DNA from 3 places in the Pseudoalteromonas sp. P1-13-1a genome. Region 3 is predicted to be linked to each of the others. Evidence: predicted binding sites of a transcription regulator. Region 3 holds the regulator's gene; each other region holds the start of a gene.

What was found. Region 3 encodes MetJ, which represses methionine synthesis genes. Its sites were predicted from a motif close to TAGACGTCTAGACGTCTA; they were not measured.
Positions count from the first base shown of each region.
Region 1: the regulator MetJ is predicted to act here: its motif matches at 3,742-3,759, upstream of metA (homoserine O-succinyltransferase).
Region 2: the regulator MetJ is predicted to act here: its motif matches at 3,410-3,427, upstream of AN391_RS09205 (methylenetetrahydrofolate reductase).

Region 1 is NZ_LKDV01000050.1:9,804-16,336, forward strand. It holds gene AN391_RS19090 (TlpA disulfide reductase family protein) at 1-416, opposite strand, end outside; gene AN391_RS19095 (histone deacetylase) at 482-1,390, opposite strand; gene AN391_RS19100 (PilZ domain-containing protein) at 1,444-1,809, opposite strand; gene ettA (energy-dependent translational throttle protein EttA) at 1,928-3,601, opposite strand; gene metA (homoserine O-succinyltransferase) at 3,834-4,781, shown strand; gene AN391_RS19115 (homocysteine S-methyltransferase family protein) at 4,771-5,844, shown strand; gene metH (methionine synthase) at 5,855-6,533, shown strand, end outside.
Region 2 is NZ_LKDV01000011.1:82,844-89,376, reverse strand. It holds gene AN391_RS09215 (helix-turn-helix transcriptional regulator) at 1-252, shown strand, start outside; gene AN391_RS09210 (pitrilysin family protein) at 332-3,211, opposite strand; gene AN391_RS09205 (methylenetetrahydrofolate reductase) at 3,471-4,427, shown strand; gene AN391_RS09200 (sensor domain-containing diguanylate cyclase) at 4,504-5,481, opposite strand; gene AN391_RS09195 (DEAD/DEAH box helicase) at 5,537-6,533, opposite strand, start outside.
Region 3 is NZ_LKDV01000006.1:71,411-77,943, forward strand. It holds gene rpmE (50S ribosomal protein L31) at 83-298, shown strand; gene AN391_RS06140 (malic enzyme-like NAD(P)-binding protein) at 819-2,060, shown strand; gene metJ (met regulon transcriptional regulator MetJ) at 2,122-2,442, opposite strand; gene metB (cystathionine gamma-synthase) at 2,711-3,958, shown strand; gene metL (bifunctional aspartate kinase/homoserine dehydrogenase II) at 3,965-6,310, shown strand; gene AN391_RS06160 (penicillin-binding protein 1A) at 6,531-6,533, opposite strand, start outside.

The DNA.
Region 1 (6,533 bases), on a different contig from region 3:
TAAATTACACGCCCAGCTTTATTAATAAATAAGGTAGTGGGTGTGCCTCTGATTCCTAATTGTTTTGCTATGGCATCGGCTTTAATAGCTGTTTTAAATGTATAGCCTCTATCAATTATTGCTTTGGCGGGGCTGGCATCGTCGTCTTCTTTAAAGCTTACCGCAATGACCTTTAAGCCTTTGTGTTTTATTTTTTCAAGTGCTGGTTGCAGCTTTTTACAATATGGACACCACGTAGCCCAAAAATGTAAAACGTAAGGTTGGCCTAATAAATCGTGCGTTTGAACGGTTGAACCATCAGCCATGTTTAACGTTATTGCAGGCAATAGTGGTAATGAGTCATCATCAGCGAGTTGCTGTGCAGAGCTTATAAAGCTTAATAAAATCAGTGTAATGGCAGTAATTAGTTTTCTCATGGTTCGTTCTTATTATTTTTTAATAGTGAGTTTAATAAGAACGTGAATTAAGTTATTTCATTTCATTAAAAACCAGCAGCCTGCTCAATCACGATTGCATGGCGCTGCGCTAAACGCGTATGGTCTCTGTCGTAGCCGCCACCAATAACACTAGCAATAGCGGTGTTATGTTCAAGGCAGCGCTTAAATACTAAATGATCACGCTGTTTAATACCGTCCCAGCTTATATCTAGTTTGCCTAAGCCATCGTCTTGCCAAATATCTACACCGGCATCGTATAGGACTAAATCGGGGTTGAGTTCTTTTAGTAAAAACTGCAGGGTATCATCCACAATGCCTAAGTATTCTGCGTCTTGCATATTGTTAGCAAGGCCTATGTCTAAATCGCTGGGGGATTTTCTAAACGGGAAGTTTTTTTCGCAGTGTATAGAGCAAGTGTACGCATACGGCTGATGTGCAAGCATTGCCGCTGTGCCATCGCCTTGGTGTACGTCTAAATCAAAAATGAGCACATTGGTCACTTCACCGCTTTGTATTAATGTTTGCGCGGTAAATGCTAAGTCGTTCACCATGCAAAAACCTGAGCCAAAATCAGTGTGTGCATGGTGTGTACCGCCCGCTAAATGACAGGCTAAGCCATGCTTTAATGCTAAGCGTGCAGTTTGCAGCGTGCCTTGTGGAGCGGTGAATGTACGATTCATTAATGGTTGCGACCAAGGTAGGCCAATGCGGCGCATGGCTTTTTCGTCTAGGCGGTTATGCCATAAATCGTGAATGTAGTTTTCACAGTGTACTAGTTCAAGTGGTTCGGGGCTGCCTAAAATAGGTGCAACTAAATTATCACCCGCAATGCCTAAACCTTTAACCTGCTCATACAAATGAGCAAATTTGCTCATTACAAATCGGTGCTTAGGGTCAAAGCTAAACGAGTAATTACTGTGATAGACCAAAGGTAAGTGAGGGTTTAGGCGCATAACTGTATCAATAATAAAGTTTGCGCTATGGTAATAAACTTAACTAAAGCAGTCTATTGTGGGTCTTCAATTAATGAAGTAAGTTCTCGGTGAAGTAGTTTGTCATCAGCTAAATTAAGCTCTACCAATCGTTTTAAATAGGTAATGCTGTTTATATCAATATGGTGGCATTTAAGGCCAACGTGCTTTTGCTCAATATGGCAAATAAGAACGTCCATTCTTATTTCTATATCGCTTTGTGGCAAAGTAAAGCGTAGTGTTGCGTCGCTGTCTTTTTTACCATTAAAAGCGTCACATTTTGTGATCAGCGCTCCGTGTAACGATACATCAAGCAACTTACATGGGTAAGTGCTCCCTGCAAATTCTAGCTGTGCAGAAGTTGAAAAAAGAATGCGCGAGAACTGACGACGATTTTCCATAAAACGAGTGCCTTTTTTGTAATATTTTAAACAAGCATAGCGGGAAATAGCGCATAGCGATAAAAAAAGGCATAAAAAAGCCCCGCATAAATGCAGGGCTTGTTGTATCAGTTAACACTTAACCAATTTTTTTGTACTTAATACGCTTAGGTTGCGCAGCTTCTGCACCTAAGGTCTTTTTAAGCCACTCTTCGTATTCAGTGTAGTTACCATCGAAAAAGTTAATTTGGCCTTCGTCGCGGTAATCTAAAATGTGTGTTGCAATACGGTCAAGGAACCAACGGTCATGCGATATACACATTACACAGCCTGGGAACTCTAAAATAGCGTTTTCAAGCGCGCGTAGTGTTTCAACATCAAGGTCATTGGTTGGCTCATCCAGTAGTACCACGTTACCGCCCGCTTTTAAAAGCTTAGCAAGGTGTAAACGGTTACGCTCACCACCCGATAAGTCTTTTACAAACTTTTGCTGGTCGTTACCTTTAAAGTTAAAGCGGCTAACGTATGCACGGCTTGGGAACTCAAAGTTACCAATTTTTAGCACATCTTGCCCGTCAGATATTTCTTGGAAAACAGTTTTGCTTTCGTCCATATTGCCACGGAACTGATCAACTGTTGCAAGCTCTACAGTTTCACCTACGCTGATGCTGCCGCTATCTGGCTGCTCTTCACCACTTAGCATTTTAAATAGGGTTGATTTACCCGCACCATTGGCACCAATAATGCCTACAATCGCGCCTTTTGGCATACTAAAGCTTAAATCGTCGATTAATACGCGATCGCCAAAGCTCTTACGTAAGTTATTCACTTCAAGCACTTGGTCGCCTAAACGCGGGCCTGGTGGAATAAATAGCTCGTTAGTTTCGTTACGCTTTTGGTAATCAGACTGCTGTAGCTCGCTAAACTGCGCCATACGTGCTTTAGACTTAGCTTGGCGGCCTTTAGGGTTTGAACGCACCCATTCAAGCTCTTGTGCAATTGATTTTTGACGTGCTTTTTCTGATTTTTGCTCTTGTTGTAAGCGCGCATCTTTTTGCTCAAGCCAAGAAGAGTAGTTACCTTCCCACGGAATACCTTCACCACGGTCAAGCTCTAATATCCAGCCAGCTACATTATCAAGGAAGTAACGGTCATGGGTTACTGCCACAACAGTGCCTTCGTAATCATGTAAGAAGCGCTCAAGCCATGCAACCGACTCAGCATCTAAGTGGTTAGTAGGCTCATCGAGAATAAGCATATCTGGCTTTTCAAGTAATAAACGACAAATAGCAACACGGCGGCGCTCACCGCCTGAAAGGTGCTCAATTTTAGCATCCCATTCTGGTAGACGCAGTGCATCAGCAGCGCGCTCTAAAACGTTATCGATGTTGTGGCCATCGTGCGCTTGAATAATCGCTTCAAGCTCGCCTTGCTCTTTTGCTAGGGCGTCAAAGTCAGCGCCGTCCATTGCGTACTCGTTGTACACTTCGTCAAGGCGGTTTAGGGCGTGTTTTACTTCACCTACAGCTTCTTCAACTATTTCGCGTACTGTTTTGCTTTCATCCAGTACTGGCTCTTGCGGTAAGTAACCAATTTTAGTGCCCGGTTGAGGGCGTGCCTCACCTTCAAAGTCTTGGTCAACACCGGCCATAATGCGAAGTAATGTAGATTTACCAGCACCGTTTAAACCTAGCACACCAATTTTAGCGCCAGGGAAAAAGTGCAGCGAAATATCTTTTAAAATTGTGCGCTTAGGTGGCACAACTTTAGATACTCGACTCATCGAGAAAATAAACTTATCAGGTAAAACCATGGAGGAAAGCCTTCAAATAATAATAAAAATTTCAATGTTGTATTGTAGTGGCTCACGGGTGAAACAGTCAACGAATGGCGGGTTTTAAAGCGCTAATGGCTGCAGGTTGATAAAGTATAAAATCATGAATAAATTTCATTTAGACATCTATACATCTAGAGGTTGATATTTTTGGCATTCTGTTCATAATGAGAGCGTATAAATTCTCGGTTTTTATGAGTAGGAGTAAAATATGCCAATCACAGTAAAAGACGAGCTACCGGCTATTGCCCGTTTGCGTGAAGAAAACGTGTTTGTAATGCCAAAAAGCCGTGCAAAAACGCAAGAAATTCGCCCAATGCGTTTGGCTATTTTAAATTTAATGCCTAATAAAGTAGAAACCGAAGTACAGTTTATTCGTTTGCTTGCTAATTCTCCTTTGCAAGTAAATGTAGAGCTATTACGCCTAGATACGCACCGCAGCAGTAGCAATTCAGAAGAGCACCTAGATACTTTTTACCGTTATTTTTCAGAAGTAAAAGACAATAACTACGATGCATTGATCGTTACCGGCGCACCACTCGCTCACCTTGAATACGACGATGTAGCCTACTGGGATGAGCTAAAAGTGATTATTGACTGGGCAGAGCAGCACGTTACATCTACGCTGTTTTCGTGCTGGGCGGCGCATGCAGCGTTGTATCACCGTTACAATTTAAAGCGTGATTTAAAAGAAGATAAACTCTGTGGCGTGTTTACCCACCAGTGTTACTTTGACCATGGTGCGCTTACGCGTGGATTCGACGATACCTTTTTAGTGCCGCACTCACGTTATGGCCACATAGATATAAATAAAATTAATGCCTGCGACGATATAGTCGTGCTGGCAGGCTCTGAAAAAGTAGGCGCTTACTTAATGAAAAATAAGTCGGGCAGCCAAGTGTTTATAACCGGCCACCCAGAATACGATGCCGACACACTAAAAGCAGAGTACGAGCGCGATTTACAAAAAAGCCCTAATGCGCCAAAACCCGAAAACTATTTTCCAGATAACGATGCAAGTAAAAAGCCCTCAAAAACGTGGCAAAGCCATGCCTTTTTGCTGTTTTCGAACTGGTTAAACTACTACGTGTACCAAACTACACCTTATGATATTAATTTAGTTAGCCAAGATGTGAGGACTAACAACTATGCCGAATAACGTGCCAAACAAAAATAAGCAAAGTGAATTAAGCGCTGCGCTAAAACAGCGTATTTTAATTTTAGATGGTGCAATGGGTACCATGATCCAAACTCACAAGCTTGAAGAAGAAGACTACCGAGGCGAGCGTTTTAAAGACTGGCACGTACTAATTAAAGGCAATAACGATTTATTAAGCCTTACAAAACCCGAGCTAATAACCGATATACACCGTAGCTTTTTAGCCGCCGGTGCAGATATTATTGAAACCAATACCTTTAACTCAACCACCATTTCGATGGAAGATTACGACATGGCCAGCATAAGTCGTGAGGTAAACCTAGAGTCGGCCAAGCTTGCGCGCGCTATATGTGACGAGTTCACAGCCCAAAACCCAAAAAAACCACGCTATGTAGCCGGTGTGTTAGGGCCAACCTCTAAAACCTGCTCTATCTCGCCAGATGTAAACGACCCAGGCTATCGTAATATTACCTTTGATAAGCTGGTTAATGCGTATGTTGAGTCTACTCTTGCATTAATGGAAGGCGGCGCTGATTTAATACTTATCGAAACCATATTCGACACCCTCAATGCTAAAGCAGCCTCATTCGCAGTAGAAGAAGCGTTTGAGCAAGCCGGGCGCACATTACCAGTGATGATCTCGGGCACCATTACCGATGCCTCAGGCCGTACGCTTTCAGGGCAAACAACCGAGGCATTTTATAACTCTATCCGCCATATTAAGCCTATTTCAATTGGCCTTAACTGCGCCCTAGGGCCAGATTTACTTCGCCAATACGTAGAAGAGCTTTCGCGCGTATGCGAAACCTTTACCTCAGTGCACCCAAATGCGGGTTTACCCAATGAGTTTGGAGAATACGATCTAGAAGCAGACGACATGGCAAAAGAGATCATAGATTGGGGTAAATCGGGCTTTATAAATATTGTGGGTGGGTGCTGTGGCACCACGCCTGCGCATATTCGCGCCTTTGCTAAAGGGCTTGAAGGCGTTAAACCTCGCCCTTTACCAGAGCTTGATGTTCGCATGCGTTTATCAGGCCTTGAAGCCTGTAACTTAAATTAAGGAGCCGACAATGACTCAACAAATTGCAGTATTTACCAATGTCGGCGAGCGTACTAACGTAACCGGTTCAGCCATGTTTAAACGCTTGATCATGGAAGAAGATTACGAGACAGCGCTTAACGTTGCTCGCGAACAAGTAGAAAACGGCGCCCAAATTATTGATATAAACATGGACGAAGCCATGTTGGACTCAAAAGCAGCCATGGTTAAGTTTTTAAACTTAATTGCCTCAGAGCCCGATATATCTAAAGTGCCTATTATGGTCGACTCCTCTAAATGGGATGTAATAGAGGCAGGCCTTAAATGTATTCAAGGCAAAGCTATTGTTAACTCAATATCGCTTAAAGAGGGTGAAGAGCCGTTTAAACGCCAAGCTAAAATTATTAAACGATTTGGCGCAGCCGCTGTTGTTATGGCGTTTGATACCGAAGGCCAAGCCGACACCGCAGATAGAAAGTACGAAATATGTGAGCGCAGCTACAAAATATTAGTCGATGAAATAGGTTTTCCGCCGGAGGATATTATATTCGACCCTAATATATTTGCTGTAGCCACCGGTATAGAAGAGCACGACAACTATGCCGTAGAATTTATTGAAGGCACACGCCGCATTAAGCAAAACTTACCTCACTGTAAAGTGTCGGGTGGGGTGTCAAATGTATCGTTCTCATTCAGAGGTAATAACCCCG
Region 2 (6,533 bases), on a different contig from region 3:
CTTGCAGATGCCTGCGACGTAAGCTTGCGGACCATTCAACGAGTAGAAAAACAAGGCGCCGCTTCTAAAGAAACCACTATGGCACTATGCGCGGTACTTGAAGTACGCCAAGGCGAGCTAATTAAACTTGATGAACCTGTAAATGACACCGTTAAAAGTACACCAACTAAAAGCTTTTTAGCGGGCGTTGTTATTAGCTCCTTAATAAGCTTTGCTCTAGGCGCAGGTTCAGTGCTTTTAGCGACTAACTAATACCCTACGCTAATTAAATAAAAATGCCCCAGGCTATAAGCACTGGGGCATTTTTTATATATTGAATAAAGCGCTTAAATTACTGAAACACTTTTTCAACGGCCATTACTTCAATATTTTTAGCTGGGATTGCTAATTTGTAATCGGCAATGACTTTATCCTCAGCAACAAGTTCTGCTGGTTTTTCTGTGTTGTAAACCATTGGCGATGTTTGCTCTGACACTAAACGTTTTTTCATGTCTTCGCCGTCACCGGTAATAAACACATACTGCACGTTGTCTGTTTGCAGGTTATCTTTAATCACGCGATTAACATCAGCAAGTGTTAGCTTTTCAAGTTTATTTGTCACGTACTTTACAAACGACTCCGTATTATAAAATTCGCTATCAAGTGCATAGCCTAACTGGCGGTTTTGACTTGCGACAAGCTGCGGTACGTAGTTAATTAAAAAGTTACGTGTTGCTTCAAAGTCTTTTTCGGTTAAACCATTTTTAATGAGCTTATCCAGCTCAAACAATGCAGTACGCGTTGCAAAGTGTGCATCGTTATTAGAGCGCAGCGGGCGTAACCAGATTTGGAATATTTGCTCAGAGCGTCCTAAGTTTGCATCAGGTTTAGTTTGAAACATACCACGCGGGAAGTACTCAATGTAGGCGTAATCACCGTAGTTCATACCCCGTGTTTGTCGAATTCGCTCATACAGGTATGAGTTAGAACTACGATGCTCACCAAAGTACGAACGCACAAGCCAAAGGGCGGTCCAATCTTCGCTGCTACGAATGGTATCAATTGGGAAACCAAACGATACCGCGGTAGATTGCGCTGACTTTTCTACAATTGTTGCATGATGACCTTTAAGTTCTGGCGCATCAGGAATACTTAAACGGCTTTGCTCGCCTTTAGGTAAGGTTGCTAAATCGCTCTTAATTTCGGCTTTAAGTGCTTTTGGCACAGCGCCAATTAAACCCAGTGTTAGTTTAGATTGGGTAAGCTCTGTGTTGTAAAATGCTTTTACATCATCAAGCGTTAGCGCTTCTAAATCCGAAATATCGCCGTAGTTGTAGCTTTCGTATGGGTGGCCTTTATAAAGCGTGCTGTAGAGTACTTCTTTACCAAGCTCTTCGTCGTTAGAGGCTTTTAAGCCCGATTTAATACCGTCGATCATTTCTTTTTTAAGGCGTTTAAAGTCATCGTCTCTAAAACCTGGGTTAAGCAGTTGCTCGCTTATAATTGCATACCATGTTTCAGCATTGTCTTTATGTATACGCCCTTGGAACGACAGCATTTCTTTATCTATTTGATAACCGAAACTACCCGCAAGCGGGTAAAGCGCTTTTTGTATCTCTTTGTAACTCGTACTTTGCGAGCCACCTTGAGCAAGCATAGCGGCTGTAAGCGCAGCAACCCCTTTTTTACCTTTAGGGTCTGCGGCAGCCCCTGTATTGAATAAAAAGTTTACGTCAATCAGTGGCGAGCTATTGGTTTTATCAAGCACTTTAAATACTGGCGCTTCAGGCGCTTTATCAAGCTTTGCAACTAACGCGTTTAAGCTTGCTTCCTGCTCAAACCCTGGCGCTTTATCAAGTGCCGACATAGTTACGGTTGTACGCGCGTCATCTACAAAGTATTTATTAGCCACGGCTTTAATATCTTGTGCTGTGATGTTGTCGGCCGATTTATAAAGTTGGTTAATTACCTCTGGATCGCGCTCAAAATGCATGTACCTTGCAAGGGTTGACGCAATTGCTTGTGATGAATCTAAGCCGTTAATAAAGCTGTATTTAAGGTTCGATTTTAAATCACTTAGTTTTTGCTCATCAACAAGTTCGGTACGTGCTTTTGCGTAAGTGCGATTAATAGCATCGCGTGCTTTTGCTAAATCATCTTCATTTTCTACTTTTACAAATACATGCAATAAACCAGGATCTTTTGTTTCTGGATTATAGGTAAACATTTGACTCGCTATTTGTTTTTCAACAACCAGCTCTTGATATAAATCTGAGTTATTTGAAAAATAAAGTTGTGAGATTAAATCAAGCGCGGCTCTATCTTTTTTTGCAGGCTCCCAGGCCGCACCTTTGTAAGATACAAGCAACCAATGACCAGGCAGACCTTCGTTTTTCTCATGTACATATTTAGGCGCTTGTTGTGCAGGCTCGGCTTTTATATCGGCAACGTAATTGCCTTTTTTCCAGCCACCCCAATGTTTTTTCACCATCGCCATCGTGGCTTTAGGGTCTACATCGCCGACAATTACTAGCGATACATATTCTGGCTTATAAAACTTATCAAAAAATTCTTTACCGTACGCCATTTGATCTGGCATGGCTTCAATATCTTCAAAAAAGCCCATGGTGGTATGTTTATAGGTGTGTGTATCAAACGCTTCTTCGCGAACTGCGCTCAATAACTTACGAATTGGGCTGGCGTTATTTTTTAAATACTCCCCTTTAACCGTTAGCGCTTCGGTTCTAAATTGCTCTTCGGTGTAGGTTAAGTTTTGAAAAATATCGGCTTCAATTTCAAGTACTTTATCAAGGTGCTGCTTTGAAAAGTTTAAATGGTAGTTTGTGTAATCATTAGTGGTGTAAGCACGGTTATCTACCCCTGCATTTTTAAAAATGGCAGTGTATTCGTCTTGCGGGAATTTTTTAGAACCTTTAAACATCATGTGCTCAAAAAAGTGAGCAAACCCGGTTTTACCTTCTTTTACTTCATTTCGTGAACCAACCGATACCGGAATTTGCAGCGACACTACATCGGGGTAATCGGTTTTAACAACCATTACACGTAAGCCGTTATCAAGCTCTTCGATTAAGTACTCTTGCGAAAATACACGCTCATCAGCAGCTGTTGTTTGCTGTTGCTGTGCTGCTTGGGTGTTTTCGCTTTGCTGTGTTGCGCAGCCTGTTAGCGCCAGCGATACCGCTAAGCTTGTTGCTAGTAATTTAAATTTCATTGTTGTCCCTTTTTAAATTGAGCAAATTTGTTATTAGATTTAATGCTAATTCATAGTTGATTATGCCCTAAAGCAAATGATTGTAAGAGCTTTGCGACAGTTTTAATGTAAACAACTGTGTCAATTCCCTATTTTAAAAACACTTAAGCATGAAAAACACTCAAGTTAATTGAAAAACTTTCACCAAATAAATCTATCTAGACGTCTAAATGGCTGCTATATTAAATTACATACATTGGACTAAGCTGGAATGAGGATTATGGCTTTATCACTACAAGAAAAAATAGAAGACACCAATCAAGGTGTTTATCTTATTGGTACTACCCCGCCTAAAATTGGTACTGATAAAGTGCAACTAAAAATCATTGCAGAAAAACTACTTGCTCGCTTACACGAAATTGAATACGACGGCGTAATAATTTACGACATTCAAGATGAAAGTAGTCGTACAGATAAAGCACGCCCATTTCCGTTTAAACAAACTGTAGACCCACGTGAATACAGCCACTTACTACGTAATTTATCTGCTCCGGATGTCATTACTTACAAAAGTGTGGCACAGCGTGATGTAGAAGAGTTTAAAGGCTGGTTGGATGAAACCAAAAACGACTACGATTTAAAAAATGTGGTTTTAGTGGGTAGCCCTTCATCGGTGGGTGATATAAAACTAAGCTTGCCCAATGCCTATAAAACGCTTGCAGAGCAAAGTGATGACTTCTTTTTAGGGGGCGTTACCATAGCAGAGCGCCATGCAAGTAAGCGAAATGAGCACGAGCGCCTTATAGAAAAAACAGCACAAGGGTGTCAGTTTTTTATATCGCAAGCGGTTTACGACGCACAAGCAACGATAGAGCTAATCACAAGTTATGCGCGTACCTGTAAAGCGCAAGGTATTACACCAAAACGAATTATTTTAACGTTTACCCCGTGCGGTGGCGATAAAACCTTAGAGTTTATGCAATGGTTGGGTATCTCAGTGCCAGAGGCCACTAAATGGCGCATGCTTGATGCAGAAAACACCTTAAGTGAATCGGTACGTATTTGCCGAGAAAATCTCGACCTAATACTCAAAAGCTGTGCACACCTTGATGTGCCACTGGGCTTAAATATTGAAAGCTTAACAAACCGTAAAGAAGAAATTGACGCATCAATAAACTTATACCGTTTATTAAAAGCCACGATGGAATTAAACTTAGCCGAAAAACAAATCGCTTAACGCCTCATTCTCCCCGTTTATAGCAAGCCTAATGGCTTGCTTTTTGTTGCTATGTTTAAGTGTATTGCTTTTATTATTATGCTTTTTTAGCCAATTTGTACGCTTGTTTATTTTTATACATTTGATGATCGGCCAAATTTAATAACGTATCAAAGGGTTGCTTTTGTTTATTAGTAAAACTTTCGCCTATGCTGAGTGTCAGCGCGCATACGTTGTTTTCTAATAGTGCGTTTGTATACTCAATTTTTATTTTATCAATAATATGGTTAAGCTTACTTCTATCACTAATTTGCATTACAGCTACAAATTCATCGCCCCCTAAACGCCCTACTATATCAGCCTCTCTTAAGTGTGTTTTTAAGGTATTTGCCAAAATGATTAGCGCCTGATCGCCTATATCATGGCCGTAAGTGTCGTTTAGTTTTTTAAAGTCGTTTATATCAATAAACAAGCAACACACATCAAAACCCAAACGCAGTGCTAAATTAAGTTTGTGTTGGGCAAGTAAGCTTAGTGCACGGCGGTTATAAATGTTGGTAAGCGGGTCAAGCATGGCTATTTCGCGCATTTGCTCAAAGCTATAAATAAGGGCTAAATCGTCTTCAATTAAATCACGCAGCTGCTCTATTAGTTCAAAATACTCATTGGTATAACTGGTTTTTGTTGAATCTTTTAAACACAATGTACCGAATACATTGCCTTCAGGCCAGTGAATTGGCAGGCCAAGGTAGGATTCAACATCATCTTCAATCACCTCTGGCATGGTATTCCACTGCGCATCATTACTGGCATTATTTACATATAAGGTTTTGTTGTTTTCGGCTACATATTTACAAAACAAGGGCGTTTCTGGAGGGAGTATAGGGTTGGTTTCAAAGTGTGAGCCGCCTTCATTTGCTCTAATAACTACGCGATAGCCTTTACTAGTAGCCTGAACTATATAGCCGGAAGGTGCCGAAAAAAGCCCCGTAATCAGATCAATGGTCTTTTGCCATTTATGTAACGATATTTGGCCATCGATACCAGAAAATGCCCATTTATCTGTTTCAAACATAACTATACCTCAGCTATTTAGTCGCCTCAGTATAGCTAAATAAATATGTTTAAGGCTACTTTCTGCGGCGTTTAGTTGGTGCTCTTTGCCCCGTAATGCGCTTTTTATCGCGATCTTTACGGGCTTTATTGGTGTTTTTACGGTTATCTTTAGGGGGCTTGTTTAAATCAGGCTCGTAACCTTCTAGCCATTGTGGTGTTAAACGGGTATCAAGTAGTACTTCAATTTCTTCCAGTAACCATTGCTCATCAATACTTACCAGCGACATGGCAAGGCCTTGCTCGCCAGCGCGACCTGTACGGCCAATTCGGTGTACGTAATCTTCTGCTATGTAAGGTAGCTCAAAATTTATTACGTATTTAAGCGCGGGAATATCTAAACCGCGGGCAGCTACATCAGTGGCAACTAATACACGCGTTGAGCCTTCTTTAAAGTTTTGTAATGCACGGTCGCGTGCACCTTGCGATTTATCGCCATGGATAGACTCAGTTTTTAAACCGTCTTTACACATTTCTTTGGCAAGTTTATCGGCCATTTGTTTTGTACGCGTGAATATAAGTACTTGGCGCCAATTTTTCATGCCAATCATGTGTGATACAAGCTCACGCTTTCTATCTTCATCAACTGCGTAAATAACTTGCTCTACTTCCACGGCGGCTGAGTTACGTTTATCAACTTCAATCAGCTCTGGGTTTTTAAGTAGTTTTTTACTCAGCTCAAACACGCTGTCATCAAATGTGGCTGAGAACAATAAGGTTTGGCGATCGCCTGGAATGTGGCGCAAAATACGTTTTATTTCATCAATAAAGCCCATATCCAGCATACGGTCGGCTTCATCAAATACTAACGAATCAACACTTGAAAGCACCACACTGCCTTTAACGATATGATCAAGTAAACGCCCAGGTGTTGCGACTATCACTTGCGCCGTTTTAAGTGCTTTAATTTGCGGGCCAATACTTGCGCCGCCATACGCTAAAGCGCCTTGAATATTACTGCCTTGAGCGTATTTTTCAAAGCTTGCAAATACTTGCTGAGCAAGCTCACGTGTG
Region 3 (6,533 bases):
CGCGGCCTATAAATTTGTTTTAACGACGTATGGTGCCAGACTTCGGGTTTGGAGAGCGATGCGGCCTTAACTAGAGGTTCCTATGAAAGAAGGTATTCACCCTAAGTACGAAGTAATTTCTGCAACATGTTCATGCGGAAACAAATTCGAAACTCGTTCTACTCTTTGTAAAGACATTCACCTAGACGTATGTTCAGCGTGTCACCCGTTTTACACTGGTAAGCAAAAGATTTTAGACACTGGCGGCCGTGTTGATCGCTTCAACAAGCGCTTCGGTGCACTTAGCAGCAAAAAATAATTATTGCTGTTTAGTAAAAAAAAGCATCTTCGGATGCTTTTTTTGTGTCTAAAATTCACCTTTTTGGGTAGAAAACTACCAATTATTACCATATTCCCACTGCATAACTATTTCCTGTTCTTATTCTGAATATGCATAAAGCTTTGCAGACAAACAGACAATTCTTCTCTATATTTTTTATACGTTAATTTTTAACCAAGTTGCTAAAAGCGCTAATCGTGGCGATATTTGTTTTTAACAGTGATTAACGCGCCATAATGGTGCAGTTTGATAGACTAATATCATGCAAAATACTAAAAATATTGTTTAGGTAAAATGAACCTCAAAAAGCACTTTTTAAATGAATTTTTATTTTTTAATGTTGATAACTTTTAGCGAAGTTGCTGATAAATCACTTAAAATTAACGGATATAGCATATAACAGGATAGACCTGATATTGCTTGGAATTTAAAATTAATAAGAGTATCTTAGCCCCATACTCCCTCTCACTTAACTTAAATTGCAGGATACCATCGCGTTATGTCAGATTTTCGTGAACAAGCATTACATTACCACTCTCACCCCGTTCCAGGCAAAATCAGCATTGAGCTAACAAAACCAGCTGAAACGGTGCAAGATTTAGCATTAGCCTATAGCCCAGGTGTAGCAGAGCCTGTGCGAGAAATTGCAGCAGATCCAGCCAATGCGTATAAATACACCGGTAAAGGTAATATGGTTGCAGTTATCAGTAATGGTACGGCAATTTTAGGTTTAGGTAATTTAGGGCCACTAGCCTCTAAGCCTGTTATGGAAGGTAAGGCGCTCTTATTTAAGCGTTTTGCCGGCCTTGATTCTATTGATATTGAAGTTAAGCATCGCACCACCGAAGATTTTATAAATACAGTGGCCAACATTGCCGACACGTTTGGTGGTATTAACTTAGAAGATATTAAAGCGCCAGAATGTTTTGAAATTGAAAAAGCGCTTATTGAACGCTGCAGTATTCCGGTTTTTCATGATGACCAACATGGTACCGCTATTGTAACTGCAGCAGGAATGCTTAACGCATTAGAAGTGCAAGGCAAATCAATAGAAGATGCCATTATTGTATGCTTAGGTGCCGGTGCTGCAGCAGTTGCGTGTATGGAGCTGTTAATTAAGTGTGGAGCACTGCGCGAACATATTTATATGCTAGACCGAAAAGGGGTTATTCATACCCGCCGCGATGACTTAAATGAATACAAGCAGCTTTTTGCTAACAATACAGATAAGCGCACGCTGCAAGATGTAATTGCTGATGCAGATGTGTTTGTAGGTGTATCGGGCCCTAATTTGCTAGCACCTGAAGACCTAAAGTTAATGGCCGATAAGCCAGTGGTATTTGCATGTTCAAACCCAGATCCTGAAATTGCACCTGAGCTTGCGCACAGTGCACGTAAAGACTTAATTATGGCCACAGGGCGTTCTGATTTCCCTAACCAGGTTAATAATGTTTTATGTTTCCCGTTTATTTTCCGTGGTGCTTTAGATGTGCGTGCAAGCGCAATTAACGATGAAATGAAAATAGCTGCTGTTGAAGCTATTCGTAGTATTGCTAAAGAGCCAGTGCCTGAGCAAGTATTAAAAGCAGCGGGTGTAGAAAAGCTCGAATTTGGTGCAGATTACATTATTCCTAAGCCGATGGACCCGCGTTTATTACCACGTATAGCCAAGGCGGTTGCGATTGCGGCTGTTGAATCGGGCGTGGCACAAATCGACTTACCTGAAAATTACATGGCATAATATATAGCGCTTAAACAAAAAAACCTCAGCATGCTGAGGTTTTTTTGTTTAAAAAGACGTTTTATTCTTCGTCTAAAATAGGCACTTCTAAACCCATTTCTTGCATTATTTTTTTAACTTCTTCAGGTACTTTTTCTGCGTTGTCTTTACGTAGGTCATCATCATTAGGTAATGGTTGGCCTGTAAAAGCATGCAAAAACGCTTCGCATAGTAACTCGCTATTTGTTGCATGACGCAGGTTGTTTATTTGACGACGTGTACGCTCATCAGTTAATACTTTTAATACATTTAGCGGGATCGAAACGGTGATCTTTTTAACTTGCTCTGATTTTTTCCCGTGTTCTGCGTATGGGTGAATATACTCACCATTCCATTTAGCCATAAGATGTATCGTTGCCTCAGATTATTAATTTCTCACACGGCGTAAAAAGCGTGTAAATATGCGTGAAATTCTATCGTTTTAAAAAAGATAGTCAAATAATAGATAGCAATCTATCTTAATAAGCTGGTTGTAACGGCAAATAAAGATTTATGAGGGCTTTACACGTATATTATTTTTAGCCATCTAGAGCTTTAAAATCTTTGACTTATTATAATGGATAACTTACTCTTTTAGACGTCTAAACATCCAAATTAATCAGGTGACGAATATGAGCGAAAAAAACAAAGCAACCATTGCTGTACGAAATGGGGTTGATGCCGATAAACATCATGGCGCCGTTGTACCGCCAATTTATTTATCGACGACGTATTCGTTTGCCGATTTTGATACTAAGCGCGCATATGACTATGGGCGCAGTGGCAATCCTAATCGCGATATTTTAGCAGAAACGCTAGCAGAGCTTGAAGGTGGCGCGCGGGGCATTATTACTGCTACGGGCATGGCTGCTGTGCATTTAGCCACACAGTTATTAAATAACGATGATACCTTGGTTATCCCTCACGATTGTTATGGCGGCAGCTACCGTTTATTTACGTCGTTAGAAAAGCGCGGCTTGCTTAAACTTAAAGTACTTGATTTAACTAAACCAGAAAGCCTAGAACAAATTTTAACCATCAAACCTAAATTAATTTGGATAGAAACACCCAGTAACCCTGTGCTGCGCCTAACGGATATTAAAGCCGTGACGGATATAGCAAAACAGTGCGGTGCATTAGTGGCTGCCGATAACACCTTTTTATCACCGGCATTACAAAACCCAATTAAGTTTGGCGTAGATATTGTGGTGCACTCAACCACTAAATATATCAACGGCCATTCTGATGTTGTAGGCGGTGCAGTTGTTGCTGCAACACAAGAGCTTGGTGATGAGCTTGCTTGGTGGGCCAATAACATTGGCATTACCGGCGCTCCATTTGATAGCTATTTAACGTTACGTGGTTTACGTACTTTAAATGTGCGCTTAAGGCAGCACCAAGAAAATGCTCTGGCGATTGCTAAATACCTTGAAAGCTCTGAGTATGTTAGCCAAGTTTACTACCCTGGCCTTGAATCGCACCCTCAACATACGCTTGCTAAAGCCCAACAACTTGGCTTTGGTGGCATGGTTAGCTTTGATATTAAGGGGGATGTGGATGATGCTGCCGCGTTTTTAACAAGCCTTAAAGAGTTTAGCTTAGCTGAATCGCTAGGTGGGGTTGAGAGTTTAATTTGTCACCCTGCGACCATGACTCACGCAGGTATGGAGCCAAAAGCGCGTCTAGAAGCGGGAGTGGGCGATACGTTAATTCGTATTTCGGTCGGTATTGAAGATGTAGAAGATCTATTAGCTGATTTTGAGCGTGTTTTTAACTTAGTTAAACCTGGACAAAATAAAAATGTAGGGCGCGTTGGTAAAGCCGCAGGCAATGCCAATGGTGATGTAAAGCAGCAGGCTGCCCATCCAGCTTTGTGGTGATTGAGTATGGTAAATAGTGTACATAAATTTGGTGGCTCGAGCTTAAGTTCGAGCGAGCGCTATCAGAGCGTGGCAAAAATTATTATTGCTCACACACAGCCAGGCGACTGCGTGGTTGTATCTGCTGCGGGTAAAACCACTGATACCTTGGTTTCGCTGTGGCAAAGTTATCAACAACAAGATAAGCAAGCCGTTGCTGATATTTTACTGCAATTGAGTAACCACCAAACAGCATTAATTGAAGCGTTATTAAAAGCCGATGCTAAACACGCAGCTTTAGCTGTGTTAGCGCAAGAGCTAAGTGATGTGGCAGAGCAAGCCAATGAGCAGCAGTTGCAAGAGGCGGCGCTACTGGCGCATGGCGAACTGTGGTCTGCGCGGTTATTGGCGGCCTATTTAACGCAATTAAACATTCAAGCGTGTGCTCATGATGCTAGAGCGCTGTTTAGTGTAACAAGCGGGGAGCTTTTGCATGCGCAAAACAAGCAGCAATGCAGCCAAGTTATTGATGAAAATAAAATTAATGTAGTAACAGGGTTTATCGCAGCAAGTGCTGATGGCGAAACAGTTACGCTTGGGCGTAATGGCAGTGACTACAGTGCCACTTTATTAGCCAATTATTGCGACGCACACAATGTATGTATTTGGACTGATACACCTGGCGTGTTTAGTGCAGATCCCCGTAAAGTTGAAAAGGCGATTAAGTACAACAAGGTGTGCCGTGAACAAGCTAACCTATTAGCTCGGTTGGGTAACCCTGTGTTACATGCAAAAACGCTTTCGCCTTTAAAACATAGTAATATTAAACTGGCTGTGCGTAGCAGTTTTGATGTGCAAACTGCCCCTACCAATATTGTAAAACAAGGCAAAGCTAAGCAAAAACGTTTCATTACTACATTACAAAACGTTGATTTACTACTTGTAGAAGGTATTAACGCGGGTGAAGTGGCGCATGTTAGCCAACTTATTCAACACAGCCTTCATCATTTTATACACAACGGCGATACATACTTAGTTGTGCCCGCGGGAGCAACGCATCAAGTAGTGAGTTATTTTGCTGGGCGAGCAAACATAAGCGAGTCTAATTTAAATGGCTGCGCGGTTGTTGCACCTACGCAAGATGTTTACACCCTAAGTACATTAGCGGCTGAGGTTTTAAATCAGCAAAGTATTCACCCTCGTTTTATTCATCAAGATACAGGCTATACATTGCTGTTAACTGATCAGTTAATAGAAAGCGATGTATTGAGTTTATTACACGAAAAATTAATTAATAAAGGCCAAGAGATTGCCCTAGTTGTGGCTGGTTTAGGTAATGTAGGCGATGAATTTTTAAGCCAGCTAGAAGCTCAATTTAAGCGTTTGTCGGGCGATTATAGTATTAAGCTAGTTGGGTTAATTCGCTCGCAACATATGCTATTTAATGCCTCGGGTATTACGCTTGGGCAATGGAAAAAACAATGGCAGCATAATGCCGTTGCTTATGAGCAGACGGATTTATTAAGTGCATTAAACGAACTTGATTACGAGCACAAAGTTGTTGTTGATATAACGGCAAGCGAGCAATTTAGCCAATTATACACAGACTTTGTAGAGCGAGACTGTCATTTAATAAGTGCTAACAAGTACGCGGGCACGGCTGCAACAAATTGGTATAACGCGCTGCGCCAAAGTATTAGCGAGCGTAACTTGCATTGGCGCTATAACACCAGTGTAGGGGCTGGGCTACCAATTAACTTTGCATTGGCCGATTTACAAAATAGTGGCGATAAAATTACGCGTATTGAAGGTGTGTTCTCGGGCACACTCTCGTGGTTGTGCAGTAAGTACGATGGCAGTGTGGCATTTTCTGATCTTGTTCTTGAAGCGCAAAAAATGGGCTTTACAGAGCCTGATCCGCGCGAGGATTTATCAGGTCGCGATATGCAACGTAAATTACTGATACTTGCGCGCGAGCTTGGCATTGAATTAGATTTAGATGATATAAGCTTACAAGCATTGATGCCTGATGAGTTAGCCCAAGGCTCATGGGATGATTTTTTAGCGAATAAAGATAAGTTAAATGCCTTTATTAAGCACCATGGCGATGCGGCAAATACGCAAAATGCTGTACTTAGGTATACAGGCTTATTGGCATTAGAGCCGGGAAAAGTAACGGCGAAGGTAGGTATAACTTACGCGCCTAAAGGGGATGCCTTAGCTAACTTAACACCTGGCGATAATATCTTTGTTATTAATAGCCAGTGGTATAACGAAAACGCCTTAGTAATACAAGGCCCTGGGGCAGGCAAAGAAGTGACCGCCGCGGGAGTGCACTCTGATTTATTTTGGTTAGTTAAAAACCTAAAATAGCGGGGCCAAATATTAATAGTAAAACGGCAGCGTGTGCTATACCAATCCGCAATAACACTTAATCATTTTCAGGGGCTAAACGTGTCGCTATCTGCGTTAAAAAAGTTCTCATTTAGAACAACTAAATAGCGAATTTTTTGCCTTGCTATCAACACGTTTATCCATCCTCAAAATAGATCACTTAATTATGTGGATTGTTATAAGCTGCCATTTTTGATTTTTA